3 regions of the Microbacterium sufflavum genome follow, and region 2 is predicted to be linked to each of the others. Evidence: predicted binding sites of a transcription regulator. Region 2 holds the regulator's gene; each other region holds the start of a gene.

Region 1 (10,538 bases), on a different contig from region 2:
CCACGGCGCCTTGTCGAGCACCGCCTGCTTGTCCATCTGTGCGAGACAGCCACCGACGGCGATCTGCATGCCCGCCTTCCGACGCTTCACCGCGGCGAGGTGTCCGAGAGTGCCGTACAACTTGCCCGCCGCATTGTCGCGCACGGCGCACGTGTTGATGATGACGACGTCGGCTTCACTGCCCGCGGGCGCAGGGACGTAGCCCGCGCTCTCGAGCGAACCGGACAGCCGCTCGGAGTCGTGCACGTTCATCTGGCACCCGAAGGTACGCACCTCATACGATCGCTGTCGCCCGTCGTCGTCGACGGCCGCCGATGAGGCGCTGATGATCGTCGGTTCACTGCGGGGGATAGTCATGATCTGTCCATTGTACGAGCCCCGTCACCGCGCTCAGGGCGGCACCCTCAGTCGGAATCCACGAAGCGCACGCCGGACCCGGAACCACCGGACGACGCCTCGCGCAGCGCCGTCTTGGCGGCGGTCATCGCGACCGATCCGGCATAACCACGCCGCGCCAGCTGACCCGTGAGGCGACGAAGCGCCGTGTCGGCGTCGAGTCGGCTGAGAGACCGCGCCTTGGTGCGAGCGAACTCCAGCGCCCGCTCCGCATCGTCGTCAGGGAGTTCCTCCAGCGCCGCATGGATCACCTCTCGCGGGATCCCGCGCTGGGCGAGCGCACGGGACAGCGCGACACGCCCCTGCCCCTTTCGTTCGGCGCCCGAGGTCACGAGCATCTCGGCGAGCACCGCGTCGTCGAGGTAACCGCGACGGCAGAAATCCTCGATCAGGTCGTCGACGTCGTTCGCCTCCACCCCGTGGCCTCTCAAGACCAGGCGCGCTTCGGAGACGGACAACGAGCGGGTGCGAAGCTTGCGGAGCAGAGATTCTTCGGCCGCGACACGGACCTCCTCCGTGGTGGGACCGTCCTCGTCTCCCCGCTCGGCATCCGCCCCGCCGAGCGTCCCCTCGTCGATCGCGCGCAGCCGAGGGACCGGGGTGCCCGCTGTCGATCGCCCGCGTCGACCGCGTGCGGGATGCCGTTCGCTCGGCGTGCCCGCGTCGGGTTCCTGCGGGAAGTCGGACGGCGCCTGATGCCAGGTCGAGCGCCACGACGCGGCGCCGTCAGTCGATGCCGGCGCGTCCACCCCCGAATGATCGGGCGGGGTAGGCCGTCGTGAGGGCTGCCGAGACGGCGCCCCTCCGAAGAGAGGGATGATGGGGGCGATCCGTTCCGGATCGCCCCCACGCTGCTCGTTCATCAGGCCGGGCGACGCTCAGCGAGCTCGTCCGCAGACGCGGGCGCGGGCTGCGCACCGATGCCGAGCTTCTGCTTGATCTGCGTCTCGATGGCGAGGGCGATGTCGGGGTTGTTGAGAAGGAACGTGCGCGCGTTCTCCTTGCCCTGCCCCAGCTGGTCGCCGTCGTAGGTGTACCACGAGCCAGACTTCTTGACGATCCCGTGCTCCACGCCGAAATCGATCAGGCTGCCCTCGCGAGAGATCCCCACGCCGTAGAGGATGTCAAACTCCGCCTGCTTGAACGGCGGGGCCATCTTGTTCTTGACGATCTTGACCCGCGTACGGTTGCCGACGGCGTCGGTTCCGTCTTTGAGGGTCTCGATCCGTCGGATGTCCATGCGCACGGAGGCGTAGAACTTGAGCGCCTTTCCACCGGCGGTGGTCTCGGGCGATCCGAAGAAGACGCCGATCTTCTCGCGCAGCTGGTTGATGAAGATCATCGTGGTGTTGGTCTGGTTGAGCCCACCCGTCAGCTTGCGCAGCGCCTGCGACATGAGCCGGGCCTGCAAACCCACGTGGGAGTCGCCCATCTCACCCTCGATCTCGGCTCGCGGCACGAGGGCCGCGACCGAGTCGACGACGATGAGATCGATGGCACCGGACCGCACGAGCATGTCGGCGATCTCCAGCGCCTGCTCACCGGTGTCCGGCTGCGACACCAGCAGGGAATCGATGTCGACGCCCAGCTTCGCGGCGTAGTCGGGGTCGAGCGCGTGCTCCGCGTCGATGAACGCCGCGATACCACCCGCGCGCTGCGCATTGGCGATGGCGTGCAGGGTGAGTGTGGTCTTACCCGAGGACTCCGGGCCGTAGATCTCCACGATGCGGCCACGCGGCAGGCCTCCGACCCCGAGGGCGACGTCGAGGGCGATGGAGCCGGTGGGGATGACTGCCACGGGGGCGCGCTCATCGCTGCCCAGCCGCATGACCGAGCCCTTTCCGAACTGACGGTCGATCTGCGCGAGGGCGGTCTCGAGGGACTTCTCGCGGTCGGCGGGTGATGGCATGGTGTGCTCCTTCTGCGCGTGTGATGCCGCCTGTAGGCTGTCGCGGCTCTTCCGGCTGGAAGGAACTCTCCGACAAGGCGTGTGGCTTCTTCAGCCTGGTCCTCACGCTAGGACGAGCCACCGACATTGCATCGGCCCACCCGAGGTCTGTGATGATCCAGGCATCGAAACCACTTGTGCAGAAGACTACGCCCGGTTCGAACAGATTTTCGACAACAGCGCAACGCGGCGTGTCGGAGTTCCGCACAGCCCGGAGAACGAGAGCAGCAACTCAGCGGCTCCGCGGCTCCAGCCGTCCGACGCCGTGCCGCCGAGACAGCGGAACATCCATCTCCTCGCACAGGGCGAGCCAGATCTCCCGGGGCGGCACGCCGTCCGCCAGCGCTTCGCTCGCGGTACGGCCGTTGACCGCCGTCAGACTGAGGTCGTTCACCAGTGACGGCCCTCGCGCCTGGAACTCCGCGTCGACGGCGCGAAGGAATTCGCTACGTCGCATCGTCACCCGGCCGAGTGGTCAGTGCAGCGAGAGCTCGGGCTCGACCGAGGCGACCAGCTCGTCGGGAACGACGTCGGGGAAGACCTGGATGCCCTCGAGGACGGAGATGCGATCCCCGACCTCGCGCATGATGGTGGAGATGGGAACGTCGAGGGCCTCCGCGACCGAGGCGAGGATCTCGCTCGACGCCTCCTTCTGTCCGCGTTCGACCTCGCTGAGGTAGCCGAGCGCGACGGACGCCTTGCTTGCGACCTGCCGGAGGGTGCGCCCCTTCTGCAGGCGGAAGTCCCTCAGCACATCGCCGATTTCCTGTCGTACAAGAATCATCGGAACCTCCTCCCCATGTGTTCGATCGAGGTTCCCCTCGAAGAGACAGCCAGTCTAGCCCTCCTGGCCTGCACAGAATCTACCCTTGCACTCTGTGGTTTGAATGTGAGCACATCGGTATCAACCTTCGGCTGTCGGCTCGTATTCCCCGACCGCCTCAGCCAGCATTCGCACCAGCATCGCCACCGACTGCGCGCGCACCGCCGCTCGGTCGCCGTCGAAGACGAACGCCTCCGTGCGAGTGCCCTCCGGAGTGACGACGCCCAGATGGACGGTCCCGACCGGCTGACCGTCCGGCGACTGCGGCCCGGCGATCCCGGTGGTGGAGATACCGACGTCCGCCGACCGTCCGTCGACGGCGACGGCGTGGCGAACCCCCTCGGCCATCTGCCGCGCCACCTCGGGATGGACGGGTCCCTTTGTCGCGAGCAGCTCGGCGTCTACCCCGAGCAGCGAATGCTTGACCGGCGTCGCATACGCGACCACGCCGCCGAGGAGAACGACGGAGGCTCCGGGAACGGCGACCAGCGCCGCGCAGACCGCGCCGCCGGTCAGCGACTCGGCGACCCCGAGCGTCCAGCCGCGCGCGCGCAGGGCGCCCACGACCATCTCAGGGGTGAACGACGTCATGACCGCTGTCGCGAACCGCGTACCTGCGCCACGATGTAGTCGATTCCGCTGACCACCGTGAGGACGAGCACGATCAGCATGAGCAGGAAGGTGATGGTCGTCCACGGACCGAGACCGATCCACACGTGAAGCGGCAACAACGCCCAGCCGAGGGCCACGCCCTGGAACGCGGTCTTGATCTTGCCCATCCAGGCGGCAGCGACGACATGCTCGCTCGCGACCACCAGACGATGGATCGTGATACCCCACTCGCGGACGAGGATCACGATCACGATCCACCAGTTGACCTCGCCCAGAATGGCCAGCCCGATGAAACCGGCCCCCGTGAGGAGCTTGTCGGCGATCGGATCCCACAGCTTCCCGAAGTCGCTCACAATGTCGTAGCGACGCGCGAGATACCCGTCGACCCAGTCGGTCGAGATGGCCACGATGAAGAGGATGCCGGCGATCCAACGCACCACCGGATCCGAGATTCCATAGGTGCCCCCGAGGAGCAGGAGAACGAAGAAGACCACCGCGAGCGGGATCCGCGCCACCGTGATCGCGTTGGGGAGCTGCCGGGGAATGGCCATCAGTCGCGTCCCGTCAGGCCCCAGGCGTCTTCATCGCCTTCCGCCTCCACGACCGGAAGCCCGTCGTACTGCCCCGCGATCGGGTCGCGCTCGGGCGACGGAGGTGCGGCGGCCGGTGCGCCGGCGCTCGGAGCGGACGCGGGCACGTCCTCGCCGCGAAGGCGAGCCATGACCTGCGGCAGCTGCTCCGGGGTGGCCAGCACGTCGCGGGCCTTCGACCCCTCCGACGGGCCGACGACCTCACGCGACTCGAGCAGATCCATGAGCCGGCCGGCCTTCGCGAACCCGACGCGGAGCTTGCGCTGCAGCATCGACGTGGATCCGAACTGCGACGAGATGATGAGCTCGGCCGCGGCGAGGAGGAGCTCGAGGTCGTCGCCGATGTCCTCGTCGACCTCTTTCTTCTTGCTCGGCTCCATCGCCTCCTGCACATCGGCGCGGTACTCCGGTCGAGCCTGACGCGTGACGTGCTTGACGACGGCGTCGATCTCCTTCTCGTCCACCCAGGCACCCTGCAGGCGGAAGGGCTTCGACGAGCCCATCGGCGAGAAGAGCGCGTCTCCCTGACCGATCAGCTTGTCGGCGCCGGGGCTGTCGAGGATCACGCGGCTGTCGGTGACGCTCGTGACCGCGAACGCGAGCCGGGACGGCACGTTGGCCTTGATGAGACCGGTGACGACGTCGACGCTCGGACGCTGCGTGGCGAGCACCAGGTGGATGCCGGACGCGCGAGCGAGCTGCGTGATGCGCACGATCGAGTCCTCGACGTCACGCGGGGCGACCATCATGAGGTCGGCGAGCTCGTCGACGACGACCAGCAGGTACGGGTAGGGCTTGAGAACCCGCTCGCTGCCGACCGGCACCTCGACCTCACCGGCGCGGACGGCACGGTTGAAGTCGTCGATGTGACGGAAGCCGAACGACGCGAGGTCGTCGTACCGCATGTCCATCTCCTTCACGACCCACTGCAGCGCCTCAGCCGCCTTCTTGGGGTTCGTGATGATGGGGGTGATGAGGTGCGGCACCCCGGCATAGCTCGTGAGCTCCACGCGCTTCGGGTCGATCAGCACCATGCGCACATCCGCCGGGCGAGCGCGCATCAGCAGACTCGTGATCATCGAGTTCACGAAGCTCGACTTACCCGAGCCGGTGGAGCCGGCGACGAGGAGGTGCGGCATCTTGGCGAGGTTCGCGACGACGAAGTTGCCGCCCACGTCCTTGCCGACGCCGATCGTGAGCGGGTGAGTGCTCTTCTGCGCTGCGGCGGAACGCAGCACGTCGCCGAGGGCCACCGTCTCCCGGTCGGTGTTCGGGATCTCGATGCCGATCGCGCTCTTGCCAGGGATCGGAGAGAGGATGCGGACGTCGTTCGAGGCGACGGCGTAGGCGAAGTTGTTGCTGAGCTGCAGGATCTTCTCGACCTTGACGCCGTGACCGACCTCGACCTCGTACTGCGTGACCGTCGGGCCGCGGGAGAAGCCGGTGACCTTCGCGTCGACCTTGAACTGGTCGAGGACGCTGGTGATCTGCTCGACGATGCGGTCGTTCGCGTCGGAACGCGCGACCGAGGGCGGCCCCTCGGAGAGCACGCCGGGCGACGGAAGGATGTACGGAGCGACCGGAGCCTGTGGCCCCCGCTCCCCCGGCCCTTCGGTACCGAAGCCGTCGAGCCCGGGGAGCTCGGGCATCTCGCCCGTGTCGGACTCGTCGTCGAGGAGGGCCGTGGTCTGCTGCTCAGCGAGGGAGTCGGCGATGGACCGGACGTCGGAGAGCACCTCGGTGGCTACCTCCGACGGATTGGCGACCGTGACCGCCTGGTCGTACGCGGGCGTCGGCTCGTTCGTGGTGAGCAGTGCCGTGATGTCGTCGGAACCGAGCGTTCCCTCGTCCGGATCCTCCTCGCGGCCCGTCTTGTTCCGGCGCCACCAGGGCAGCACGTCGGGATCGTCGACCTTGTCGGCCTCGTCGATCGCCGCCGCGTCCTTCGTCGGCTTCTCCGGGCGCTCCGCGTCGAACATCCACGCGTAGAGGTCGCCGAGACGCGAACCGATGCGGTTCGGCGGAGTCTTGGTCAGGATCAGGATGCTGAGGACGACCAGCAGCGACAGCAGCACGTAGGCGGGGATGTCGGTGAGGTAGGAGACCGGCTGTCCGAGGAGCCAGCCGAGGAGACCGCCCGATTCGCTCAGAGCCGGCATCCCCTGGTTCGGATGGGGCCGCGGTCCGGCCACATGGAAGATCGCCGACAGCGCCAGCACGAACAGGCCGAAGCCGATCCCGATGCGCCCGTTGTCGTGCACGGAGGACGGGTGCCGGAAGAGCCAGCCGGCCAGGAGGAGCAACAGCACCGGCATGATGAACGCGACCCGGCCGACGAACAGACCGACCGAATAGGCGCTGATGTTCGCCGCGATCTCGTTGCCGATGAAGAACCACTCGTTGACGGCGCCCAGCACCGCCAGGATCACCAGGAAGAACGGGAAGCCGTCGCGACGGTCGTCCTTCTCGAGCGTCTCCGGCCCGAACGCACGGAAGAGCCCGCCGACCGCGTGCGCCAGGCCGTTCCAGGCGCGGACGGCGACCGGAGGCTTGTCCGCTTCGTCGACGTACTTCTTGGGTGCCGGCGCCGCCTTGGAAGCCGACTGCCGCTTGGGGCGCGACGACGCGGTCGTCGACGCGCGCTCGGTCTTCGTGGTGCTCCTGGCCATGCTCCCACGCTACGTCCAACAGCCGACATCTCCGCGCAATGACGCGGCTTTCCGCGGCTATCCGGGGTCAGGCCTCGATGACGAGGGGCACGATCATCGGACGGCGACGGAGCTTCTGGTTGACCCAGCGGCCGATCGTGCGGCGCACGACCTGGGAGAGGGCGTGCGTGTCGCGCACGCCGTTGCCCGAAGCCTCCTTGAGCGCGGCGACGATCTTCGGCGCGACGTCGTCGAAGACCGAGTCGTCCTCCGCCACGCCGCGGGCGTGGATCTCGGGGCCGGAGATGATGCGACCGGTCGCCGCGTCCACCACGACGATGACCGAGATGAACCCCTCCTCGCCCAGGATCCGCCGGTCCTTCAGATCCGCGTCGGTGATCTCGCCCACCGTGGAGCCGTCCACATACACGAACCCGAGATCGAGCTGTCCGCTCACGCGGGCCACGCCGTCCTTGAGGTCGATCACGGTGCCGTTGGAGGCGATGATCGTGTTCTCCTCCGGGATGCCCGTGTCCTGGGCGAGCTTGGCGTTGGCGATCAGGTGGCGGTACTCCCCGTGCACCGGGAGGACGTTCTTCGGCTTGAGGATGTTGTAGCAGTAGAGCAGCTCGCCCGCCGCCGCGTGGCCGGACACGTGCACCCGCGCGTTCGCCTTGTGGACCACGTTCGCGCCGAGCTTCGTGAGACCGTCGATCACACGGTAGACCGCGTTCTCGTTGCCGGGGATGAGGCTCGAGGCGAGGATGACCGTGTCACCCTCGCTCACCTCGATCGCGTGGTCGACGTTCGCCATGCGGCTGAGCACCGCCATCGGCTCGCCCTGCGACCCCGTCGACATGTAGACGATCTGCTCGTCGGGCAGGTCGCGGGCCTTCTTGAAGTCGATCAGCACGCCCGCGGGCACCTTGAGGTAGCCGAGCTGCTCGGCGATGGTCATGTTGCGCACCATGCTGCGACCGAGGAAGGCGACGCGCCGTCCGTGCGCGTGCGCGGCGTCGATCACCTGCTGCACGCGGTGCACGTGGCTGGAGAAGCTGGCGACGATGACGCGGCGCGGGGCCTTGCCGATCACCTGATCGAGCACGGGACCGATCGAACGCTCGGTCGGGGTGAACCCGGGGACGTCGGCATTCGTGGAGTCCACGAGGAAGAGGTCGACGCCCTCCTCCCCCAGCCGTGAGAACGCGCGCAGGTCAGTGATGCGGCCGTCCAGGGGCAGCTGATCCATCTTGAAGTCGCCCGTCGCGAGCACCATGCCCGCCGGCGTGCGGATCGCGACAGCGAGCGCGTCGGGGATGGAGTGGTTGACGGCCACGAACTCGAGGTCGAACGGCCCGACCCTCTCCTTCTGCCCCTCCTTGACGGTGAGGGTGAACGCCTTGATGCGGTGCTCCTTGAGCTTCGCCTCGACGAGCGCGAGTGTCAGGCCGGAGCCGATCAGGGGGATGTCGCTCTTCAGGCGCAGCAGGTACGGCACGGCGCCGATGTGGTCCTCGTGCCCGTGCGTGAGCACCACGCCGACGATGTCGTCGAGACGGTCGCGGATGGGCTCGAAGTCGGGCAGGATCAGGTCGACGCCGGGCTGGTGCTCCTCGGGGAACAGCACGCCGCAATCGACGATCAGGATCTTGCCGTCGTACTCGAACACGGTCATGTTGCGGCCGACCTCGCCGAGGCCGCCGACCGGGATGACCCGCAGCGTTCCTTCGTCGAGAGCGGACGGTTCGGCCAGGGGAATGGACATGCTGTCTCCTCAGTCGGACACTTCGCGCGTCCGTTCGTTCATGGGGACGCGACTCAGCGCGTCGTGCCGTGCACCTTCGGCAGGGCGCCGCCCGCGGCCGCGTTGCGGTCGGGACGGAAGTTCGAGAAGTCCGCACCGGGAACCCCGGCGACCAGATCGAGCTCGTCCTCGATCAGCGCGGCCTCCCACTCCTCCGGGCCCACCAGCGGCAGTCGGACGCGCGGGCTCGAGATGCGACCGAGCCCGTGCAGGATGTACTTCGCCGCGACCGTGCCGGGGACATGCGTCATGACGGCGCGCACCAGAGGCTCGAGGCGCTTGTGCTCGGCGGTGGCGGTGGCGAGGTCGCCCCGGTTCACCGCATCCACGATCGTGCGGTAGGGCGTGGCCGTGATGTTGGCCGTGACGCCGATGAGCCCGGTCGCACCGATCGCGAGATGCGGCAGGACGTTCGCGTCATCGCCCGAGAAGTACATCAGGTCGGTCTGGTTGAGCACGCGGCTCACCTCGGAGAAGTCTCCCTTGGCGTCCTTCACGGCGAGGATGTTCGGGTGCTTCGCGAGGCGGAGGATCGTCTCGTACTTGATCGGAACGCCCGTACGACCGGGGATGTCGTACAGGATGACCGGAAGGTCCGTGGCGTCCGCGACGAGGCGGAAGTGCGTCAGGATGCCGGCCTGCGTCGGCTTGTTGTAGTACGGCGTGACGATCATGATGCCGTCGGCACCGGCCTTCTCGCTGGCCTTGTAGAGCTCGATCGCGTGCGCGGTCTCGTTCGATCCACCGCCGGTGATGATCTTGGCGCGGCCGGCGGAGACCGACTTGCCGACCTCGACCAGCTTCAGCTTCTCGGGGTCCGTCAGGGTCGAGGTCTCGCCGGTCGTTCCCGTCACCACGATGCCGTCCGCTCCCGCGGTGATCACGTCATCGATGTGCTTCTCGACGGCGGGCCAGTCGACTTCGCCGTCGGCCGTCATCGGAGTGACGAGCGCGACGAGAACCTGTCCGAAAGGGTTGCCCGAGTGCGTCATGACACCAGCGTATCGGGTCACGTGGCGCGGCCGCGGACCGTGCCGCCTAGGCTCACGCCATGGGATGGATCACGCACGCGTCGCGCCTCGCCTACGAGAACTCCTGGATCCGCGTACGCGAGGACCAGGTCACCGGTCCGAGCGGCCGAGGGATCTACGGCGTCGTCGAGATGCAGCACCCCGCCGTGTTCGTGGTCGCGGTCGACGCCGACGACCGCGTCTGCCTCGTCACTCTTGACCGGTACACCGTGGGGCCGTCGCTCGAGATCCCCGCGGGGGGCACCGACGGCGAAGAACCGCTCGTGGCCGCCCGCCGCGAGTTCCTCGAGGAGACCGGTCACACGGCCGACGACTGGACCGAGCTCGGCACCATGAACGCCCTCAACGGGATCGCCGTCGCGACGGAGCACGTGTTTCTGGCACGCGCGATCCGTCGTGTGGACGAAGCGACCGGCACCCGGGCCGAGGAGGGCATCGGGTCGGTCTCGTGGGTGCCGTTCGCCGACGCCCTCGCGATGATCACGGATGGACGGATCACCGATGGAGAGACCATCGCCGCCCTCGCCCTGGCCGGCATCCGGCTCGGACGCTTCGGCTGAGACCCTCAGACGCGCCCGCGCCGCGCCACGGCGGAGGTCAGCGACTGCGGGAGCACGCGGGCGACCGCGACAACGACCTTGTAGCGGAGGGACGGGATCGACACGGGCTTCCCACGGGCGGCATCA
Region 2 (10,538 bases):
GGGTACCGCTCGCTCTGCCGAGAGGTGCATGCGATCCCGTTCGATCGGGAGATGGTCGACGGCCCGCTGCGCTACACCGCCCTCGCCGGACGGACGCAGCGAGCGTGGCTGTCGGCGGCGGCGGCCGTCGCCAGAGGGCTCTGACGCCGAACGGCCGGACCGGCCGCGTGCGACAGCCCCCGGCTCACGGGCTCAGAGGCTGGTGACCCAGTTGCGCAGCAGCTGGATGCCCGCCTCGCCCGACTTCTCCGGGTGGAACTGCGTCGCCGACAGCGGTCCGTTCTCCACGGCCGCCAGGAAGGGATCGCCGTAGGTGGCCCAGGTCAGCACCGGCTGGGGGAACGGCGGGATCACGTCGAGCTCCCACGACTGCGCCGCGTAGGAGTGCACGAAGTAGAACCGCTCCTCCTCGATGCCGCGGAACAGCACCGTGTCCTCGCCGGGGTCGACCGTGTTCCAGCCCATGTGCGGCAGCACGGGAGCGTTGAGCTCGGTGACCGCGCCCGGCCACTCCCCCAGGCCCGCGGTGTCGTGGCCGCGCTCGACCCCGTGCTCGAACAGCACCTGCATGCCGACGCAGATGCCCAGCACGGGGCGACCGCCCGCGAGACGCCGCCCGATGATCTCGTCGCCCCCGTGCGCGTGCAGCGCATCACGCACGGCCTGGAACGCCCCGACCCCCGGCACGACGAGGCCGTCGGCCTCGAGCGCCTCACTGCGGTCGCGCGTGAGCACCGCGTCGGCGCCCGCAGCCACGAGCGCCTTGACCGCGGAGTGCACGTTGCCGGACTCGTAGTCGAAGACCGCGACGCGGGGTGCCGCGCTCACAGGGCCCCCTTGGTGGACGGGATGCCGTCGACGAGCGGGTCGAGCGCCTTCGCCTGACGGAACGCGCGCGCGAAGGCCTTGTACTCCGCCTCGGCGATGTGGTGCGGGTCACGGCCGCCGAGCACGCGCACGTGCACCGTCAGCGCGGCGTTGAACGCGATGGCCTCGAAGGAGTGGCGCACGAGCGAGCCCGTGAAGTGCCCGCCGATGAGGTGCTGCTCGAAACCGACGGGCTCGCCCTCGTGCACGAGGTACGGACGACCGGAGATATCGACCACGGCCTGCGCCAGCGCCTCGTCGAGCGGCACGAGCGCATCGCCGTAGCGCGAGATGCCCGCCTTGTCGCCCAGGGCTTCCAGGATGGCCTGACCCAGCACGATCGAGACGTCTTCCACGGTGTGGTGAGCGTCGATGTGCGTGTCGCCGGAGGCGCGGACGGTGAGATCGGTCAGCGAGTGCTTCGCGAACGCCGTCAGCATGTGGTCGAAGAACGGCACCGAGGTGTCGATGCGGCTCACCCCGGTGCCGTCGAGGTTCAGCTCCAGCTCGACGGTCGACTCCGACGTGCTGCGCACACGACGCGCGGTGCGGGCGGGGTTCGCGGGGGTGGTCATGATGCCGATCCTATCGAGGCCAGGGCGTCCAGGAACGCGGTCGTCTCGGCCTCGGTGCCCGCGCTGACGCGGAGGTGGCCGGGGATGCCGACGTCGCGCACGAGCACGCCGCGGTCGTACAACTGCCGCCACGTGGCCTGCGGGTCGGCCACGCCACCGAACAGCACGAAGTTCGACCAGGACTCGTGGGGCGTGTACCCCAGTGCCTCCAGCGTCGCTGTGATGCGGTCGCGCTGCTCGACGATCTCCTCGACCATGCCGAGCATCACGTCGGCGTTGCGCAGCGCCGCCACCGCCGCGGCCTGCGTGAGCGCGCTCAGGTGATACGGCAGCCGCACGAGGCGGAGCGCGTCGATGAACGCGGGGTCTGCGGCCAGGTAGCCGACGCGCGCTCCGGCGAACGCGAAGGCCTTGCTCATGGTGCGCGACACAGCGAGCCGCGGACGGCCGTCGAGGAGCGTGAGCGCGGACGGCGCGTCATGCGGTGCGAACTCCTGATATGCCTCGTCGACGATCACGACGCCGCGCGCGGCCTCGTAGACCGCCGCGACGACGTCGAGCCCGAGCGGCGTACCGGTGGGGTTGTTGGGCGAGCACAAGATCACCACGTCGGGGTCGGCGGCGCGCACCTGTTCCGCGGCTTCCTCCGGGGTGATCGAGTAGTCGGGGTGCCGGGTGCCGGCGACCCACGACGCACCCGTGCCCTGCGCGATCAGCGGATACATCGAGTAGGTCGGAGCGAAGCCGAACGCCGTCCGCCCCGGTCCGCCGAACGCCTGCAGGATGTGCTGCAGCACCTCGTTCGAGCCGTTGCCCGCCCAGATCTGCTCGGCCGTGAGCCCGTGACCGAGGTAGTCCGCGAACGCCTCCCGCAGCGTGGTGAACTCCCGGTCGGGATAGCGGTTGACGTCGCGGATCGCCACGGCGATGTCGTCGAGGATGTCGCTGGCGACCTCGTCAGGAACGGGATGCGTGTTCTCGTTGACGTTGAGGGCGATCGGGAGCGGTGCCTGCGGTGCGCCGTACGGAGTGAGTCCGCGCAGATCGTCGCGCAGCGGGAGATCGTTGAGGGAGAGGGTCACCCTATCCATGTTAAGAGGACGAGGCGGCACCGACGGCCATGCGTCACTCCGCGTACTGCGCCGGGATCGCGAGCTCCTGACCGATCTGGATCTCTCCGCCGCGGAGCAGGTTCATGCGGCTGATGTCGCCGATCACGTCGCGCGGGTCGGCCTCGGGAGCGATCGAGCCGGCGATCGACCAGAGGGTGTCACCGGGCATGACCGTGATGGTCTCGACGGCGGCCACGGGCTTGTCGGCACCGGAGGCGATGGCGCTGCCGCCGCTGATCGCCGCGAAGGCGATGCCGACGGCGAGCGGGACGGACGCGACCGCGAGCAGCACACCGCGACCGCGAGCCGTGAGCCGGAGCCGCGTGGCCGGACGGGCCGTGGCGGAGATCGCGGTCGCGGTGCTGAGGCTGATGGTGCTCATGTCTGCTCCTTCACTGTCCCGGCGCCGCGAGGGCCCGGGGAGGTTGGCGTAGCGTTCGCATCCGCGACTCGGCCGGGAGCCGTGAATGCGAAGCTACGTTCCGAAGATATCTTCGAGTTCGAACATCTGTCAAGCTGTCTTCGAAACCCTGTCCACGAATCGTCCGACACGCTCGAACAGATCTTCCAGATCGGCGCGATTCTCGGATACGGTTTCGACAAGGACACCCCACCACGGGCCACCGACATTCGAAGAGCGACGTCGGATCTCACGCACTGAAGGAGCATCATGAGCGAGACCACAGCCCCGGAGTCGGAGGCGCCGCGGACCCGCCGTCGCAAGAGCCTCAGCCCCAAGCAGATGGCGATCCTGGAGGTCATCCAGGCCGCCATCGCCCAGAACGGCTACCCGCCGAGCATGCGCGAGATCGGCGACGCCGTCGGGCTCAAGTCGCTCTCCAGCGTCACGCACCAGCTCGGCCAGCTGGAGCTGAGCGGCTACCTGCGTCGAGACCCGGGCAAGACGCGCGCCATGGAGGTGCTGATCGACCTGCCCGGCACCGGCTCCGGCGCCGAGAACCCGGCCGATGTCACGACTCCCGTCGGCGACGCCGCGCTCGTGCCCCTCGTCGGCCGCATCGCCGCCGGCGTGCCCATCACCGCGGACCAGCAGGTCGAGGAGATCTTCCCGCTCCCCCGGCAGCTCGTCGGCAAGGGCGACCTGTTCATGCTCAAGGTCTCCGGCGAGTCGATGATCGACGCCGCCATCTGCGACGGCGACTGGGTCGTCGTCCGCTCGCAGCACGACGCCGAGAACGGCGAGATCGTCGCGGCGATGCTCGATGGCGAGGCCACCGTCAAGGTGCTCCGTCGCCGCGATGGACACACGTGGCTGCTGCCGCGGAACACCGCCTTCGAGCCCATCCTCGGCGACGAGGCCGTGGTGCTCGGCAAGGTCGTCGCGGTGCTGCGAGCCGTCTGACCCGGACACGACGAAGGCCCTCCCCGATCGCTCGGAGAGGGCCTTCGTCACATGATCAGACCGAGGCGCCCACCTCGGCGCGCACGCGGCGCGTGGCCTCGACGATGTTCCGCAGCGACGCGGTGGTCTCCTCGTAGCCGCGGGTCTTGAGGCCGCAGTCCGGGTTGACCCAGAGCTGCCGCGTGGGGATCTCCTCCACGGCGCGACGCAGCAGGGACTCCACCTCCTCCACCGCGGGAACCCGCGGGGAGTGGATGTCGTAGACGCCGGGGCCGATGCCGTGGTCGAACCCGGCCTCGGCGATGTCCGCGACGACCTCCATCCGGCTGCGGGCGGCCTCGATGGACGTGACGTCGGCGTCCAGCGCGCGGATCGCGTCGATCACGACACCGAACTCCGAGTAGCAGAGGTGCGTGTGCACCTGCGTGCCCGGTGCTGCCCCACCGGTCGCCAGACGGAACGACGCCACCGACCAGTCCAGGTAGGACGGCTGATCGGCCTTCTTCAGCGGCAGCAGCTCGCGCAGGGCCGGCTCGTCGACCTGGATCACGGCGATGCCCGCAGCCTCGAGGTCGGCGATCTCCTCGCGCAGCGCCAGCGCGACCTGGTTCGCGGTCTCCCCCAGCGGCTGGTCGTCGCGCACGAACGACCACGCGAGGATCGTCACCGGCCCCGTGAGCATGCCCTTGAGGTGCTTCGCGGTGAGCGACTGCGCGTATCCGGACCAGTCGACCGTGATCGGTGCCGGCCGGGAGACGTCGCCCCACAGGATCGACGGGCGTGTGGCGCGCGAGCCGTACGACTGCACCCACCCGTGCTCCGTGACCGCGAAGCCGTCGAGGTTCTCGGCGAAGTACTGCACCATGTCGTTGCGCTCCGGCTCCCCGTGCACCAGCACGTCGAGTCCGAGGTCCTCCTGCAGCGACACGACCGCGGCGATCTCCCGGCGCAGGAAGTCGTCGTAGTCGTCGCGGGGGATCTCACCGCGCGTGAACCGTGCCCGTGCGCGACGGATGTCGGCGGTCTGCGGGAACGACCCGATCGTCGTCAGGGGCAGGACCGGGAGGCCGAGGGCCTCCTGCGCACTCTCCCGCTCCTCGTAGGACACCCGCGAGAAGTCGGCGTCGACGAGCGCCCGCTCGCGCACCGCGCCGTCGCGCACGCCCGGCGCGTCCAGCCGGTCGCGCAGGGCCGCCGAGGCCTCGTCGAGCTCGGCGGCGATCGCCTCGGGACCCTGCGACAGCCCGCGGGCCAGAACACCGACCTGCTGCACCTTCTGATCGGCGAACGCCAGCCACGACACCAGGCGGGGGTCGAGCGAGGTCTCGTCGGCGACGTCGTGCGGCACGTGCAGCAGTGAGGTCGAGGTGGAGGCCGACACGGCCGCGGCCCCCAGGTCGCGCAGACGCTCGAGCGTGGCGAACGCCGCGGCCAGGTCGCCCCGCCAGATGTTGTGCCCGTCGATCACGCCGCCGACGAGCGTCTTGTCCGCGAGACCCTCCGCCGCGGACGGCACAGCGCCCCGGACCAGGTCGACCGCGATCGCCTCGACGGGTGCGGCCGCGAGGACCGGGAACACGGCGTCGAGCGCCGCGTACGGGGCGGCGACGAGGATCGACGGACGGTCCTCCGCTCCCCCGAGCACGGCGAGTGCACGTTCGGCCGCGGTCGCCAGGGCGGCGGTGTCGGCGGGGAGCGACTCGCTCACGAGCGCCGGCTCGTCGAGCTGCACCCAGGTCGCTCCCGCGGCCCGGAGGCGGGCGAGCAGCTCCCGGTACACGGGGAGCACGTCGTCCAGGCGCGACAGCGGATCGAAGCCCTCGGGGGCGTCGTCCGAGGCCTTCGCGAGCGCCAGCAGGGTAACCGGGCCGACCACGACCGGGCGCGTGGTGAAGCCTGCGGCAGCGGCCTCTGCGACCTCGCGCACGAGCCGGTCGCTGGACAGCGAGAACACCGTCTCCGGACCGATCTCCGGCACGAGGTAGTGGTAGTTCGAGTCGAACCACTTCGTCATCTCCAGGGGCGCGCGCTCCCCCTCGCCCCGCGCGATCGTGAAGTACGCCGGGAGGCCGACCGTGCCGTCGGCGGCGCGCAGGTGCTCGAAGCGCGAGGGGATCGCGCCCACGGTCACCGCGGCGTCGAGCACCTGGTCGTAGAACGAGAAGGACTCCGGGATCGCGGAGTCGTCCCGGCCGAGGCCGAGCGCGGCGAGCCGCTCTCGGGTGGCGGCGCGCAGCTCGGCGGCCGTGCGCTCCAGCTCCTGCTCGTCGATGCGGCCCGCCCAGAACGCCTCGACGGCCTTCTTGAGCTCGCGGCGACGGCCGATGCGGGGGTAGCCGAGGATGGTTCCCTCGGGGAATGCGGTCATGGTGTTTCCTTTCGGCGGGGGTCTAACGGCGCAGAGCCGGGAGGATGCCGGCTTCGGCGAGGACGGTGAGGACGGTCTCGTGCTGGTTGAAGGCGTAGAGGTGCACGCCGGGGGCGCCGCCGGCCACGACCTGCGCGGCCAGGCGCGCGGCCCAGGCGATGCCGATCTCGCGGCGCCCCTCGGCGGTCGGCTCCACGTCGAGGGCGATGGAGAGCTCTCCGGGCAGCTCCTCTCCCGTGAGCTCCAGCACGCGGGAAAGCCGAGCGGGCGAGGTGATGGGCATGATGCCGGGCAGGATCGGGATGGTCACCCCGGCCGCGCGGGCACGCTCCACGAAGGCCAGGTAGTCGTCGGCGTGGAAGAACAGCTGCGTGATCGCGAACGTCGCACCGGCGGCCTGCTTCGCGAGCAGGGCCTCCACGTCCTGCGTGCGGTGGGTCGCCCGGGGGTGGCCCTTCGGGAACGCGGCCACCGCGATGTTCACCCTCCGCCGCGGCGCGACCCGGGCGGCACCGGGGATCCCGGGAACCGGCGACTCCTCGTACGGCGCACGCTCGGCCTGCACGCGGTCGATCAGCTGGACGAGCTGGGCCGCGCTCTCCAGGTCGCCGAGGAAGTCCTCGGTCTGCCCGGCGGGCGGGTCGCCCCGCAGGGCGAGGAAGCTGAGGATCCCCGCGTCGAGGAACTCGCGGATGAGCGCGGTCGCCCCGGCGTAGGTGTTGCCGACGCAGGTGAGATGAGCGAGGGGCTCGACGTCGGTGTGGGTGCGGATGAAGCGCAGCACGTCGAGCGAGCGCCCCCCGGTGGAGCCGCCGGCACCGTAGGTCACCGACAGGAACTCCGGACCGGCTGCGGCCAGGCGCAGGACGGTCTCGTGCAGCCCCTCCTCGCTCGACGCGTTGCGCGGGGGGTAGAGCTCGAAGGAGAACGGCACGCGGGCGGTGCCGGTGGTGTCGATCTCGGTGGACATCTTCACTCCTGGGGACAGGGGGCCGGGGCGCGCGGACGGCACGGGAGGCGTGTCGTTCGCGGGCGGGTGCCGGGCTCGGCTGTCGCTCCACGCCCTGGACGAACCGGGCGTTTCCAGCAACCTAGAACAGCCCCGCGCGGGGCCGCACGTGTGTGACGCCGTGTGTCGGTCCGCCTAGGCTCGAGGCATGTCGTCGCTGCCCTTCGGTTCCTGGCCCTCCCCCTTCACCGCCGCGTCTGTCGCGACCTCCGCACCGCGCATCGACGGCGCCCGGTTCGCCGGGTCGGAGATCTGGTGGGGCGAGTCCGTGCCGGCCGAAGCCGGACGCGTGACCGTACGCAGCTCCTCCGGCGCCGAGATCCTGCCGGCTCCGTGGAGCGCGCGGTCGCGCGTGCACGAGTACGGCGGCGGGGCGTGGACGGCCGGCGACGGTGCGCTGTTCTTCGTCTCGGGCGCGGATCAGCGCGTGCATCGCCTCGTCCCCGGGGGCGAGCCCGAGCCGCTCACGCCCGCCGGTGCGTCGTACGGCGGACTCCGACTGCAGAGCGGACGACTGCTGGCCGTGCGCGAAGACCTCCGTCCGGACCCGCACCGGCGCGGCATCGTCGAGATCCCGGTGGACGGGTCCGCGGCCGAGGACGACGGCGCGCTCCGGGTGATCGCGGAGGGCACGGGCTTCTTCGCGCACCCGGCGCTGTCGCCCGACGGCACGCGGGTGGCCTGGGTCGAGTGGCACGAGCGGACGATGCCGTGGGACGAGGCGCAGCTCGCGATCGCGTCGCTCGCCGACGGCGAGGTCGTGCGCATCGCGTCGTCCGCCGCCCTGCAGCCGGAGTGGCTCGACGACACCGCGCTCGTGTACGCCGACGACGCGTCCGGGCGCTGGCAGGTGCAGCGCCTTCACGTCGACGGCGTGACACCCGCAGCCGCACCGATCGCCCTGACCGGGACCGACGCCGACACCGGCTACGGCCTGTGGGTGCTGGGCAACCGGTGGTTCCAGCCGCTGGCGGACGGACGCGTGGTCGCCGCGCGCACGAACGGCCGCGACGAGGTGCACGTGCTCCCGGCGGACGGCACGACGAGCACCGCGCTGGACCTCCCCGCCGACGGGCACGTGAGCGTGGACGACGTGTCCGGCTCCCGCGTGCTGCTCAGCGGCAACAGCTCGGGCACCACGCCCGGGGTATGGTGCGTCGACCTCGACTCGGGCCGCGTGGAGGCCGTGGCGGGCGGGGTCCCGTCCGATCCGGAGTGGATGCCCGGCGCGCAGCCGATCGTGGTGGACGGCGCGCACGGCTCGGTGCACGCGTTCGCCTACCCGCCCGCGAACCCCGCGCACACCGCGGCTCCCGGCGAGCTTCCGCCGTACATCGTGTTCGTCCATGGAGGACCGACCGCGCATGTGACGGGGGCCGCGTCGTCCGAGGTCGCGTTCTTCACGAGCCGCGGCATCGGCGTGCTCGACGTGAACTACGGCGGCTCCACCGGCTACGGCCGGGCCTACCGCGACCGCCTCGTCGGGCAGTGGGGTGTGGTCGACGTGGACGACGTGGTCGCCGCCGCGCGGGGCCTGGCCGATGCGGGGCTCGCCGATCCCGCGCGCATCGCGATCCGCGGCGGTTCGGCCGGCGGCTGGACCGTTCTGTCGGCGCTGGTGCGGGGCGGGACCTTCGCGGCGGGCATCAGCCGCTACGGTGTGGCGGACCTGCGCCTGCTGGCCGCCGAGACGCACGACTTCGAGGCGCCGTACCTCGACGGTCTGGTCGGGAGGCTGCCGGAGGACGAGCACGTGTACGTCGAGCGTTCACCCCTCACGCACGCCGACCGCATCGACGTGCCCGTGCTGCTGCTCCAGGGCGGCGAGGACCGCGTGGTGCCTCCGTCGCAGTCCGAGGCGATCCGCAACGCCCTCGCCGCGAACGGCATCGAGCACGAGTACGCGCTGTATCCGGCAGAGGGGCACGGCTTCCGCAGCGCAGAGAACATCGTGGACGCGCTGCAGCGCGAGCTCGCGTTCCTCGGCCGCGTGTTCTGCTTCACCCCGGCGCCCTGACGGCGCGGGCTACTCGCCGACGCGGTTGCGCAGGCGCATGGCCCGCTCGGCCTCGCGCGTGTCCTGCCGCTCGCGCAGCGTCTGCCTCTTGTCGTACTCGCGCTTTCCCTTCGCGAGAGCGATCTCGACCTTGGCCCTGCCGTCGGAGAAGTAGAGCTTCAGCGGGATCAGGGTGTAACCACCGGCCGAGACCGCGTGGGAGAGCTTGGCGATCTCCTCACGGTGCAGCAGCAGCTTGCGGATGCGCTTGGCGGAGTGGTTGGTCCAGTGCCCCTGCGAGTACTCCGGGATGTGCACGGCGTCGAGGAACACCTCGTTGCCCTTGACGAACGCGTATCCGTCGCTGAGGTTCGCGCGCCCCTGACGGAGTGACTTGACCTCGGTGCCGGTGAGCACCATTCCCGCCTCGTACGACTTCTCGATGGTGTAGTCGTGACGCGCGCGACGATTGGTCGCGACGACCTTCTCCCCGCGTTCCCTGGGCATGATGCTCTCCTGTTGCCGTGACGAGCTCGACCGAGGATCCGGCCGAGCAGCCTTTCAGGGTATCAGGTGCGCAGCCAGCGACGGATCGCGAAGCCGGCCGACAGCGCCGCCAGCACGACGCCGATCCCCACCAGCACGGGCACCACGAGGAACGCGTCGTTCATGGTGACCCAGGTCGTGATGAACGGGACCCGCCCGCGCAGGTAGCCGTTGACGCCGAAGTGCACCCCGGCGACGACCGCCGCGCACGCGAGCGCCGAGCCGAGGAAGGCCGCGAAGACGCCCTCCAGCACGAACGGCGTCTGGATGAACCGGTTGGACGCGCCCACCAGGCGCATGATCCCGATCTCCTTGCGTCTCGCGTAGGCCGATAGTCGGATGGTCGTCCCGATCAGGAGGGTCGCGGCGATCAGCATCAGCACGGCGATCCCGACCGCGATGTAGGTCGCGACGGTGAGCGCGGAGAACAGCGGCTCGAGGTATTGCAACTGGTCCTGCACCTGCTCCACGCCCGCCTGTCCGCTGAACGCCTCGGCGAGCACCTGCGACTGCCCCGGATCCTTCATCGTGACGAAGAACACCTCGAACGCCTGGTCGGGCGTGAGCACGCTCGCCTGCTCCTCGCCCACCTGCTCGACGAGCTTGGCGTACGTCTCCTCTTTGGTGTCGAACGTCATGGAGCTGATCAGCGGCGCCAGCGCGTCGCCCTCGAGCTGGGCGCGCACCGCGGCGACCTGCTCC
Region 3 (10,538 bases), on a different contig from region 2:
CTCCGGCAGGCGGCGCTTCCGGTTCCCGACGGCGCTGCTGCTGACGTGCGCCGCGCTGGGCGTGGCCGGCGGGCTGCTGCTCGCTCCCGCGAACTGGGTGTCGACGATCCTGTTCCCGGGGCTGCCGTTCGTGAGCGTCGCTCTCGCCGGCCTGTGGCTGCTGCCGTCGGTGATCGGCCCTGCGCCTGCTGCGCGCGCCGCTCGTGGGTCTGCTGGTCGGGTTGCTGGCCGGGCTTGTGATCGTGCCGTTCTCCGGGTACGGCTTCGGCAGCGTGGCGACGAACCTGTGGTGGGCGGCCTTCACCGAGCTGCCGTTCCTGTTCGTGATGTGGCGCTACTGGGGCACGTGGCTGCACTACGTCGGGGCCGTGGTGGTGGGGGTCGTGTATCCCCTGCTCGCGTGGGCGTCGTTCGACCTGGGCGGTTTCACCCTTCCGGTGCAGCTGCTCTTCTTCGCGATCACACTCGCAAGCTGTGTCGCCGCCACCGCCCTCGGCATCCTGATCGCTGATCGCCTGCGCGCCGCCGGAGTCGGCCGCAGCCGCTGACCCCGCCTCGACGCGACTCGAGCCCACCCCCACCACCCGAACACCCGTCAGGCGGCGATGTCGAAGCGGGCCCGCCCACCGAGCCGGGGCGTGCGTGCGGGGTCGATGTACCGCGGAGGCACGAACCACACCCTCGCCATCCCGCCGCCGCTACCACCGCCACCACTGCCGCGTTCTCCGCTGTCGATGTGGATGTCCCACCCGTTGTCGTGGATGCGATGGTGACACGTCTCGCACAGCAGCACCCCGTTGGACAGATCCGTCGGCCCGCGGTCGCGCGACCACCACCGGATGTGATGCGCCTTCGTCATCTCCGGCGGCAACCCGCACATCGCACACCCCCCGTCCCGCTCCACCAACGCCAGCCGCTGCGCCCGGGTGAACAACCGCTTCTCCCGCCCCCAGTCCAACACCTCACTGCCCCCGCCGAGCACACACGGGATCACCCCGCCGCCCGCCGCCATCCGCCGCACCGCCCCGACGCTCACCGGCTGATCGATCCCGTCCACCTGCGCCGACCCCGACCCCGCCTCCAGATCCCCCAGACCCACCCGCACCACCACCGTCGCCCCGGCCAGCGGCAACCGCGACGCACACCCGAGCACGTGCCCCGCGAACGCCGACAACGCATCCGCCTGGATCATCGGCACCGTACGACGGTCCGCATCCGGAGCCCCCGCATCCGGCGCCTCGTGACGCGCCGCGAACGCTGCCGACACGAACCCCCGGATCGCCGCCACCACCGGCGCCGCCGTCTCCGCATCCAGCACCGCGTTCAGATGCACCATCCCGTCACGCTCGAACAGCGTCAACGACCGACGCGACCGCTGCTCCTCCGCCCGCGGCTCCGCCCCATCCGGATCGACCCACGCCTCCGCCCGCACCACCAACCGCCGCACCTCATCCACCGACAACCCCGCCGCCTGCTCCACCAGCACCCGCTCGGCCTCCGCCACCCGAGCAGCACCCACGGCCACGCGGCACCGGTCGAGCATCGCGACGATCAGCGCGGCCGCCGGCGCACCGAGCGCACCCGCAGCCAACGCCTCCCGCACGGACGGGCACTTCGCCGGCAGTCGCTGCCCCAGGAGGTCGGCGCGCGGGGCCGTGGCCTCGCCCACCGCCACCAGTCGCGCCGCCTCTCCCGTCGAGACTCCGGTCGTCGCGGCGATCAGCCTCGCCGGGTTCCGATAGCCCTGCTGCTTCGCCAGGCTGCCGGCACCGAGCTCAGGCCGCGACTCCCGCGCGATGCCCGCTCCCACCGACACGTGCACCGCGTCGAGGCGTCTCCGCAGCACGCCGATCGCGTCGTTCACCGCGATCAACTGCTCGCGGTTCAGGTCCATCGGATCGCCCGCGCCACCCCACGCGGCGTCGAGGCGGGACATCGCCTCGTGCAAACCGGAGAGTGTGGACATGCCCCGATTCTACCGTCGACGGCGGCGAGTTTCGTATCTTTGTTCGAATCGAGAACCGGGATATCGGGGGGCGTGAGGGCCACCGACGCCCTCCACGAACCGCACGGTGGCGCCCGACGGAACGAGCTCGCAGACCACGCCCTCGCGACCCGATCGTCCCCGCCGGAGCACCCATCGATAGCATCGGCGGCATGGACTGGCGTGACGACCGCATCCGCTCCGCCGCGCGGGGAGAGAACCCGACGCTGCTCGCCGAACTGCCCGGCGGCTACGCGGTGATCGGCGATGTGCAGTTCCTCCCCGGCTACTGCGTGCTGCTCGGCACGGATCCGGAGGCCACCGCGCTGGCGGACCTGCCGCGGGAGGAACGGGTACGGTTCCTCGCCGCCGTCGACCTCCTCGCCACGGCCGTGGAGCACGCCTGCAGAGAGGTCGATCCGGCGTTCCGTCGCATCAACATCGACATCCTCGGCAACAACGACGCCTTCGTCCACGCCCACATCTGGCCCCGCTACGAGTGGGAAGCGCCCGACCTGAGGTCCTGGCCCGTCTGGCGCTACGACCCCTCGAACTGGCACGACGCCGCCACCCGCCTCGGCCCGCAGCACGACGATCTCCGGGCCCGCATCACGGCCCACCTCCGACGCCTCGCCGCCGCCGACTCGATCTCGATCGCGCGCCGCCCCGCCCCCTGACGCGATCCATCCCCCGCTCCGCCCCTGTCGCGGCCTCACAGACGCACCCCGGACCACCTCGCCCGGCACGTCTCCGACCCCGCACACGGGCCGCACCGAACCACTCGGGCTACTTCACACTCCCCTGCGTCAGCCCGCCGACGAGCCACTTCTGCAGGAACAGCGCGAGCAGGTAGATCGGGATGAGGCCGGCGAGGCTGGCGGCGGCCATCTGCCCGAACATCACCTCGCGGCCGCCCTGCATGAGCGCGATGCCGACCGGGAGGGTCTGCGAGTCGATGCTCTGCGTGAGCAGCAGCGGGATGAGGAAGTCGTTGTACGCGAGGATGAACACGATGATCGACACGGCCACGATGCCGGGCGCGGTGAGCGGGAGGATGACCGCCCACAGGGTGCGCAGCGGTCCGCAGCCGTCGATCTGCGCGGCCTCGTCGACCTCGAACGGGATCGCGCGGAAGAACCCGTCCAGCAGCCACACGGCGACCGGGGTGAGCAGCAGGCCCTCCACGATGCCGAGCCCGATCACGGAGTCCATCAGCCCGGCGGTGCGCACCAGCACGAACAACGGGATGATCGCGACGATCGGCGGGGCGACGTAGGCGGAGACGATCAGCCCGAGGGTCTGCTTCCCGCCCGCGCGGAGCCGCGCCATGGCGTAGTTGGCGGGGATCGAGACGACGAGCGACACCAGCACCGCCACGAGCGCGGCACCGAGGGAGTTGCGCAGGTAGGTGAGGATGGGCCAGTTCTCGAACGCGCCGACCCAGTTCTCGAACGCGAGCCGCGAGGGCAGGATGCGGGTGGACAGGATGTCGTCCGGGCTCTTGAACGACATGCCCACCATGTACAGCACGGGCAGCAGGGCGAGCACGATCGCGACGAGGATCACGACCCACTTCACGACGGTGACGAGCACGGACGGGCGACCGGGGCGCGAGATGCTCGAGGTGCGGCTGCGGCGACGACGGCGGCGCGCGTCCGGCACGACCAGCGTGACGGTCGCGCTGTCGGAGGCGTGGTCGGAGGTGCGGAGTGTGAGCGACATGTCAGCTCTCCCTGTGCAGGCGCTGCCGGACGGCGTTGAGCGGCAGGATGACGATGGTGACCAGCACCAGGAACGCGATGGTCTGCGCGGCGGCAGCCCCCACGTCGAAGGTCTGCAACCCGGTGCGGTAGATCTCGAAGCTGCTGACGGTGGTGTCGAAGCCGGGTCCGCCGCCGGTCATGATGAACACCAGGTCGAACACCTTGAACGACACCACGAGCTTGAGCAGCAGCACGGTGACCAGGCTCGGCAGCACGAGCGGGAACGTGATGCGCCAGAACGTCTGCCACACCCCGGCGCCGTCGACCTGTGAGGCCTCGTAGACCTCGGTCGGCAGGGTCTGCAGCGCGGCGAACACGAGCAGCACGCAGAAGGGCGTCCACTGCCACGCGTCGACCACGATCAGCGAGACCATCGCCGCCGGGCTCGAGCCGAGGAACAGGAACGGCTCGGCGCCCGGGCTGAACGACTGACCGATGTTGTTGAGCAGCCCGCCGGTGGGGGCGAGCATGAGCTTCCAGATCACGCCCGCCATCACGGGCGGCGTCATCAGCGGCAGCAGGAGCAGCACCCGGATGATCCGTCCGCCCTTGACGGCCGCGTCGAGTGACAGGGCCACCACGAGACCGGCGACGAGGGCGATCAGGGCGGACGGGATCGCGAAGAGCAGCGACCTGCCGAGGGACGGGAGGGTGACCCCGTCCCCCAGCAGTGCCGCGAAGTTGTCGAACCCGACCCAGTCCGCGAACGGACGCCCCAGCGACGAGTCGGAGAACGACGCGGCGACGATGTAGGCGAGCGGGTAGATCGCGATGATCACGATCGCGAGGATGGCGGGCGCCAGCAGGGCGCGGCCCGTCCACGACGCGCGTCGGGCGCGGCGCCGGGAGGTGACGGGTTGCGACATGAGCTGTCCTTTCGGGTTCGACGAGGCGATCAGTCGGCCAGGGACTGCCAGGTGTCCCAGGTCTGCTGCATCGCCTCTTCCGCGGTCAGGCTGCCCTGCAGCATGAGCGCGAGGTTGTCGCTGAGCGACTGGATCATCTCGGGGGCCTGCGGCGAGGTCGGCCAGGACTGCGCGTTGGGCAGCACCTGGGCGGCGACGGCCGACACCTCCGGCGCGAACTCGATGTACTCCGGGCTCTCCAGGGTGGAGGTGCGCGTGGGGTCGACACCGGAACCGGTCGTGGTGATCAGCTTCTCGTTCGTCTCCTTCGACGAGGCGAACGCGACGAACTGCTTCGCGAGGTCCTCGTCGCTGGCGTTCGGGCTGATGCCCATCGCCCAGCCGGCGTTCAGCGCTCCGGAGACCTTGCCCTCGGGTCCGACCGGCAGCGGCGCGACGCCCCAGCCGTCGACGATCTTCGACTGCTCCGGGTCCTGCGCGAACACGCCCAGGTCGGTCCAGAACTCGATCATGCCGACGGAGCCGGAGAGGAACTGCGGCAGCGCCTGCTCGAACCCGATCTCCAGCGGGCTGGGCAGCGCCGAACCGGAGGCATCGAGCATCGACTGTGCCGCGGCCACCGCGTACTCGGTGTCGAGCTGCGGCATCTGCGGGTCGATCGGGTCGGGCGACATGGTGGCGAGACGGTTGAAGAAGGTCGAGCCGATGTTGAACGCGCTCTTCGAGCCGAGCAGCGCGTTGCCGTACACGCCGTTCGCCTTCTCGGCGTCGGTGATCTTCTGCGACACCTCGACGTACTCGTCCCACGTGGTCGGGACCTCGACGCCGTTCCGTTCGAAGATCGCCTTGTTGTAGAAGAGCACGTGCGTGTCGCCGTCGATCGGCAGCCCGTAGGTCGCGTCCTCGTACTGCGAGTAGGGGCCGAAGATCGCCTCGATGAAGTCGCCCGAGTCGATGTCCTCGTCGGACTCCACCCAGTCGGTGATGTCGGCGAGCGCCCCGGCGTCGGCGAGCGCGCCGACCGACGTGTACCAGTACTGGATGACGTCGTAGTTGTTGGTGCCGGACTGCGCGTCGAGGATCGCCTTGGTCTGGATCTGGTCGTAGGGCACGACCTCGACCTCGACCTCGACGCCGGTGGAGGCCTCGAAGTCCTCCTCGAGGATCTTGCCCGCGCCCTCCTGCGGGGCGGCGATGAGGACCTTGAGGGTCTTGTCGCCGCCGTCGCCGCCGGAGCCCCCCGCGTCGCCGGAGCAGCCGGCGAGCACGAGGCCCGCGACGGACGCCAGGGCGATGACGGGCAGGGCACGGCGCGTCAGCCGCGCGGGGGATGAGGAGCGTCGTTGCACACTCATGGTGCTGTCCTTTCGATGATCTTTCTCGGGTGAGGGGTTCGTGCTCGGGTGAGGGTGATGCGGGTTCAGGGCGCTCAGGCGTCGGGCGTCCAGGGGCGGTCGACCTTGTCGCCGTCGACCCAGGGGGTCTTCACGAACACGGCGCGGAAGGTCTCGTCGAACGGGTTCCGCACGAAGTGCTCCTCGTGCGGCGCGGCGCGCAGCACGTCGCCGGTCTCGACGACGCGACGGGTGTCGCGGTCGAGCCAGATCTCGGCGCGCCCCTCGATCACCACGAACGACTCGGTGTGGTGCTCGTGGAGGTGGTTGGCGAACTCGTCGCCGGGCCGCAGCACGACCACGCCGAACGCCGCGTCGTCGCCCTGCGCGAGGTAGCCGGGGCCCCAGTCGCCGAACCGGAGGGCGGCCTCGGCGCTGCGCAGCACGTCGGCGCTCATGCGAGCACCCGCGTCTCGGTGGCCTCGCGGAACAGCTCGTAGGCGTCGGCGGGGTCGGTGTCGTCGTGCACCACGGCCCGCACGGCCTGCATCATGGCCGCGGGGTGGGCGCTCTGGAAGATGTTGCGGCCCATGTCCACTCCGGCGGCCCCCGCGCGCACGGCGTTCGAGGCCATCGTGAGGGCGTCCAGCTCGGGCAGCTTCTTGCCTCCGGCCATGATGACGGGCACCGGGCACCCCGCGACCACGTCCTCGAAGCCCTCCTCGCAGTAGTACGTCTTCACGAGCTGGGCGCCGAGCTCCGCGATGATGCGGGTCGCGAGACCGAGGTAGCGGGCGTCGCGCACGAGCTCCTTGCCGACCGCGGTCACGCCGAGCACCGGGATGCCCGCGTCGTAGCCCTGGTCGACGAGCGTGGTGAGGTTGCGGATGCTGCGGCTCTCGTGCTCGCCGCCGACGAACACCTGCACGGCCACGGCGTCGGCGTGGAGGCGCACCGCATCCTGCATCGCCATCGCGGTGTACTCGTCGGAGAGGTCCTTGAGGATCGACGGGCCGCCCGAGGCGCGCAGCACGAGTCCGGCCCTGGTCGCCGGCGGGATGGAGGTGCGCAGGGCTCCGCGGGTGCCCATGAGGGCGTCGGCGTGCGCGGCCAGCGGCGCGATGTTCAGGTCGATGCGCTCCAGCCCCGAGGTGGGTCCCTGGAAGTAGCCGTGGTCGAACGCGAGCATCACGGTGCGCCCGGTCTGCGGGTCGAGGATGCGGGACAGGCGGTTCTGCATGCCCCAGTCGAGGTTCGCCGCTCCCCGGATGTTTTGCGTGAAGCGGACGGCGGGCTGGTCGGCGTGGAACTGCTTCGCGGAGGCGTTGCCTTCGAGGTCTGCCATGGGGTGTCTCCTTCGGTGTCGGGTGGTCGTCGTGGTCGTCAGCCGGCGTGACCGGCGGTCGAGAGTCGGGCGGGGGGCGGGTCGAGGGGGCCGCGGGCGGCGCCGGGCGGCGTGAACAGCGGGGGCAGGTCAGAGCCCGAGATCGACATCACGTCGCGGTAGACGCGGTGCCAGCGGGCGGTCACGGCGCGGTACCGCTCGTGCTCGGCGGGGTCGACGCGCTCGATGCGGTCGGGCTCGCCCATCGGCGGGAGTTCTGCGCCGACACCTCGGGCGGCCAGCCGGGCGGCACCGTACGAGGTGGCCTCGGGTGCGGGTGTGACGCGGGTGTCGAGCCCGGTGACGCCCGCGATGACACGCGGCCACAGGGCGCCCGCGCTGGATCCCCCGGTGAACGTGACGGCGCCCTCGGCGACCGCACGCCCGGCGGTGAGCGACGACAGGATCTCGAGGTGCGCGCTGGCGACGATCGCCGCGGACTCCTCGATCGCCCGGATGAACGCGCCGCGCGAGGAGCGTGCCGCGTCGTTGATGTCGAAGCCGACGAACGCGGGGGCCGCGTGGTGCCAGGCGTCGGCCTGCATCACGTTCGCCATGGTCGCGACGACGCCGTTCGCCCCCGCGGGGACCTCGGCCGCCCACTGCTCCATCACGGCGAATGCGGAGGTGCCGGACGCGCGACCGAGCTCGGCGGCGTCGGGGCACATCGCGTCGCGGAACCACCGCATCGCGAGGCCGGAGAGGAAGCCGATGCCCTCGACCATCCAGGTGCCCGGATCGACGTGGCACAGGGTGCGCAGGCGCCGCTCCGGGTCGATCAGCGGCTCCGTGGTCACGGCCGTGGTCTGCCAGAAGGTGCCGGCGACGATCGTCGGCAGCCCCTCGCGCGCCGCGATGCCGTGCAGCGCGAGCTGCGTGTCGGCGCCGCCCGCGACCACCGGCGTCCCCGCGGGCAGCCCGGTCGCGGCCGAGGCCTCCGCGGTCACGGCACCGACGACCTGCCCGCACTCGACCACGGGCGGCAGGATGCGACGGTCGATGCCGACGAGTCCGGCGAGCTCGTCCGACCAGTCGCGCGCCCGCAGGTCGAACAGGGCCGAGCTGGAACCGCTGGTGGGCTCGGTCACGAACGCCCCGGTGAGCCGCGTGGTGACCCAGTCGCTGAGCATCCCGAAGTGGCGGGCGGCGGCGAGCACGTCGGGCTGGTGGCGGGCGATCCACCGCAGCCGGGCGGGGGCCGTGATCGACACCCAGTCGCCCGCGGTGCGGTACACCTCGTCGGCCACGCCCTCGGCCACCAGCTCCTCGGCCTCGGCGCGCGCCCGGCCGTCGGTGTTGGGGCACGCCCACAGCTCGCGCCCCTCGGCGTCGGACAGCACGAAGCCCTCGCGCATGCTCGACGCGGCGACCGCGGCCACGCGTCGCTCGCCCAGCCGCGCGACCACCTCGGACACGGCGCCCGCGATGGCCGTCCAGCCGCCATCGGTGTCGAACACGGTGCCGCCGGGGTGACCGGGCACGGCGACGTGGGTCCACTCGCGGGCGGCCTGAGTGACCAGGCGACCCTCGATGTCGAAGGCGAGGGCACGCGCGGAACCGGTGCCCGCGTCGATCGCGAGGAAGACGTCGCTCAGCGCTCCCATCGCAGCTCACCTCCCGCGAGGAACCGCTCGATCTCGGCGGCGAGCATGTCGGCGCCGCGGGCGAGGGTCTGGTGAGTGGCGCCGGCGAGGTGCGGGGTGAGGATGAGGTTCGGCTGGGCGACCAGGTCGCGCCACGGACCGTCGGGCTCGTTCACGTCGAGCGCGACCCCGGCGAGGTGTCCGCTGCGCAGCCCGTCGAGCAGCGCCTGTTCGTCGACGAGCGACTCCCGGGCCGTGTTGATCAGGAACGACCCCTGCGGCATGCGGGCGATCTGCTCGGCGCCGATCAGGTGGCGGTTGTCGGCGGTCGCCCTGGCGTGCACGCTCACGACGTCGCTGCCGGCGAGCAGCGCGTCCAGGTCGGACACGATGGTCGCATCGGTCACCGTCGCCGGATCGACGTAGGGGTCGTACGCCGCGATGGTGGCGCCGAGCGCCCTGGCCCGCGCGGCGACGAGCCGGGCGACGTTGCCGTAGCCGATCAGCCCGAGGCGCAGGCCCTTCACCTCGCGCCCGAACCACCTGGCGCCCTCGAACGTCGACTCCGCGAGCGGCCGCCCCTCGGCCACGCGCTCGTCGACGTCGCGCAGCGATGCGGGCACGTTCCGCACGATCGAGATGAGGAACCCGATCGTGAGGTCGGCCACGGCGTCGGCGTTCTTGCCCGGCGTGGTGGTCACGCGCACGCCGCGCTCGCTGGCCGCGGTGAGGTCGACGTTGACGGGTCCGCCGCGCGCGCAGCCGAGCAGCCGCAGCCCGGGGAGCGCGGCGAGCACGTCGGCTGTGAACGGCGCGGCATGGAAGGCGACCACGTCGTATCCCTGCGCGAGCCGCGCGACCTCGGCCGGGTCGCCCTCGAACTCGTGGATCGACGACGCGTCCCACGTCGGCTCCGCGATCGTCATGGTGGCCGTGTGCACGGGGATCCCCCGCTGCGCGAACGCGCGGGTGAACACCTCGGCGGTCATGTAGCTGTCGCCGATGACGAGGATGCGGTGGTCGGTCATGTGCGGGTCTCCCGGTGGGGTCGGTGGGGCGGGTGCGGGTCAGCGGAGGGCGGCGGGGTAGCGGCCGGACGCGGTCTCGTTCGAGATGCCGGCGGCGTCGAACCCGGTGTCGACGCTCACGCGCAGACGGTCGGTGCGCACGGATGCGCGGGAGAAGTCGATGGGCTGTCCGCCCTGGTCGTACGCGACGGCCTCGACGACGACGATCGGGTGTCCCGGCTCCACTTCGAGCAGCCCGGCCAGCATGCGGTCGGCGGACACGGCCTCGATCGTGCGGTGCATGCGCGCGATGCGCACCCCGGTGACCCGGGTGATGGCGGCGTACAGGCTCGCGCGCGGGTCCCGCAGGTCGGGCAGCACCCCGGCGAACCGCGTCGGGAGGTAGTTGATCACGTGCACGGCCGTGCGAGCGCCGACGGCACGCACGCGCTCCAGCACGAAGCCCATGCCGTCGGCGGAGTCGCGTCCGACGACCGCGGCCGCCCACGACGGCAGCGGCTCGATGCCCGCGCGGAGGATCTCCGAGCTCAGGGCGCTGCGGCCGTCTTCGCTGTATTCGCCCAGCAGGCTGGGGGCCGAGGGCAGCGTCCAGGCGG

What was found. The regulator LexA, encoded in region 2, represses DNA repair genes until DNA is damaged. The targets are predictions, from matches to a motif close to TCGAACANNTGTTCGA.
Region 1: recA (recombinase RecA) is a predicted target of LexA. The motif match lies at 2,503-2,518, and genes of this name have one in related genera.
Region 3: KZC56_RS07685 (HNH endonuclease signature motif containing protein) is a predicted target of LexA. The motif match lies at 1,998-2,013, and genes of this name have one in related genera.

Annotation. Positions count from the first base shown of each region.
Region 1 covers NZ_JAHWXK010000001.1:2,619,610-2,630,147, reverse strand. The annotation lists gene miaB (tRNA (N6-isopentenyl adenosine(37)-C2)-methylthiotransferase MiaB) at 1-357, opposite strand, end outside; gene KZC56_RS12655 (regulatory protein RecX) at 405-1,145, opposite strand; gene recA (recombinase RecA) at 1,259-2,305, opposite strand; gene KZC56_RS12645 (DUF3046 domain-containing protein) at 2,577-2,801, opposite strand; gene KZC56_RS12640 (helix-turn-helix domain-containing protein) at 2,820-3,128, opposite strand; gene KZC56_RS12635 (CinA family protein) at 3,249-3,758, opposite strand; gene pgsA (CDP-diacylglycerol--glycerol-3-phosphate 3-phosphatidyltransferase) at 3,755-4,330, opposite strand; gene KZC56_RS12625 (DNA translocase FtsK) at 4,330-7,038, opposite strand; gene KZC56_RS12620 (ribonuclease J) at 7,106-8,782, opposite strand; gene dapA (4-hydroxy-tetrahydrodipicolinate synthase) at 8,836-9,813, opposite strand; gene KZC56_RS12610 (NUDIX domain-containing protein) at 9,873-10,412, shown strand; gene KZC56_RS12605 (SDR family NAD(P)-dependent oxidoreductase) at 10,418-10,538, opposite strand, start outside.
Region 2 covers NZ_JAHWXK010000003.1:34,971-45,508, forward strand. The annotation lists gene KZC56_RS16280 (MinD/ParA family ATP-binding protein) at 1-144, shown strand, start outside; gene hisH (imidazole glycerol phosphate synthase subunit HisH) at 193-828, opposite strand; gene hisB (imidazoleglycerol-phosphate dehydratase HisB) at 825-1,442, opposite strand; gene KZC56_RS16295 (histidinol-phosphate transaminase) at 1,439-2,533, opposite strand; gene KZC56_RS16300 (LysM peptidoglycan-binding domain-containing protein) at 2,568-2,936, opposite strand; gene lexA (transcriptional repressor LexA) at 3,225-3,917, shown strand; gene metE (5-methyltetrahydropteroyltriglutamate--homocysteine S-methyltransferase) at 3,973-6,285, opposite strand; gene KZC56_RS16315 (methylenetetrahydrofolate reductase) at 6,308-7,255, opposite strand; gene KZC56_RS16320 (S9 family peptidase) at 7,443-9,311, shown strand; gene smpB (SsrA-binding protein SmpB) at 9,321-9,797, opposite strand; gene ftsX (permease-like cell division protein FtsX) at 9,860-10,538, opposite strand, start outside.
Region 3 covers NZ_JAHWXK010000001.1:1,554,494-1,565,031, reverse strand. The annotation lists gene KZC56_RS07690 (hypothetical protein) at 222-548, shown strand; gene KZC56_RS07685 (HNH endonuclease signature motif containing protein) at 596-1,966, opposite strand; gene KZC56_RS07680 (HIT family protein) at 2,158-2,661, shown strand; gene KZC56_RS07675 (carbohydrate ABC transporter permease) at 2,771-3,706, opposite strand; gene KZC56_RS07670 (carbohydrate ABC transporter permease) at 3,708-4,613, opposite strand; gene KZC56_RS07665 (ABC transporter substrate-binding protein) at 4,643-5,968, opposite strand; gene KZC56_RS07660 (cupin domain-containing protein) at 6,043-6,405, opposite strand; gene lsrF (3-hydroxy-5-phosphonooxypentane-2,4-dione thiolase) at 6,402-7,292, opposite strand; gene KZC56_RS07650 (FGGY family carbohydrate kinase) at 7,331-8,935, opposite strand; gene KZC56_RS07645 (NAD(P)-dependent oxidoreductase) at 8,923-9,942, opposite strand; gene KZC56_RS07640 (GntR family transcriptional regulator) at 9,982-10,538, opposite strand, start outside.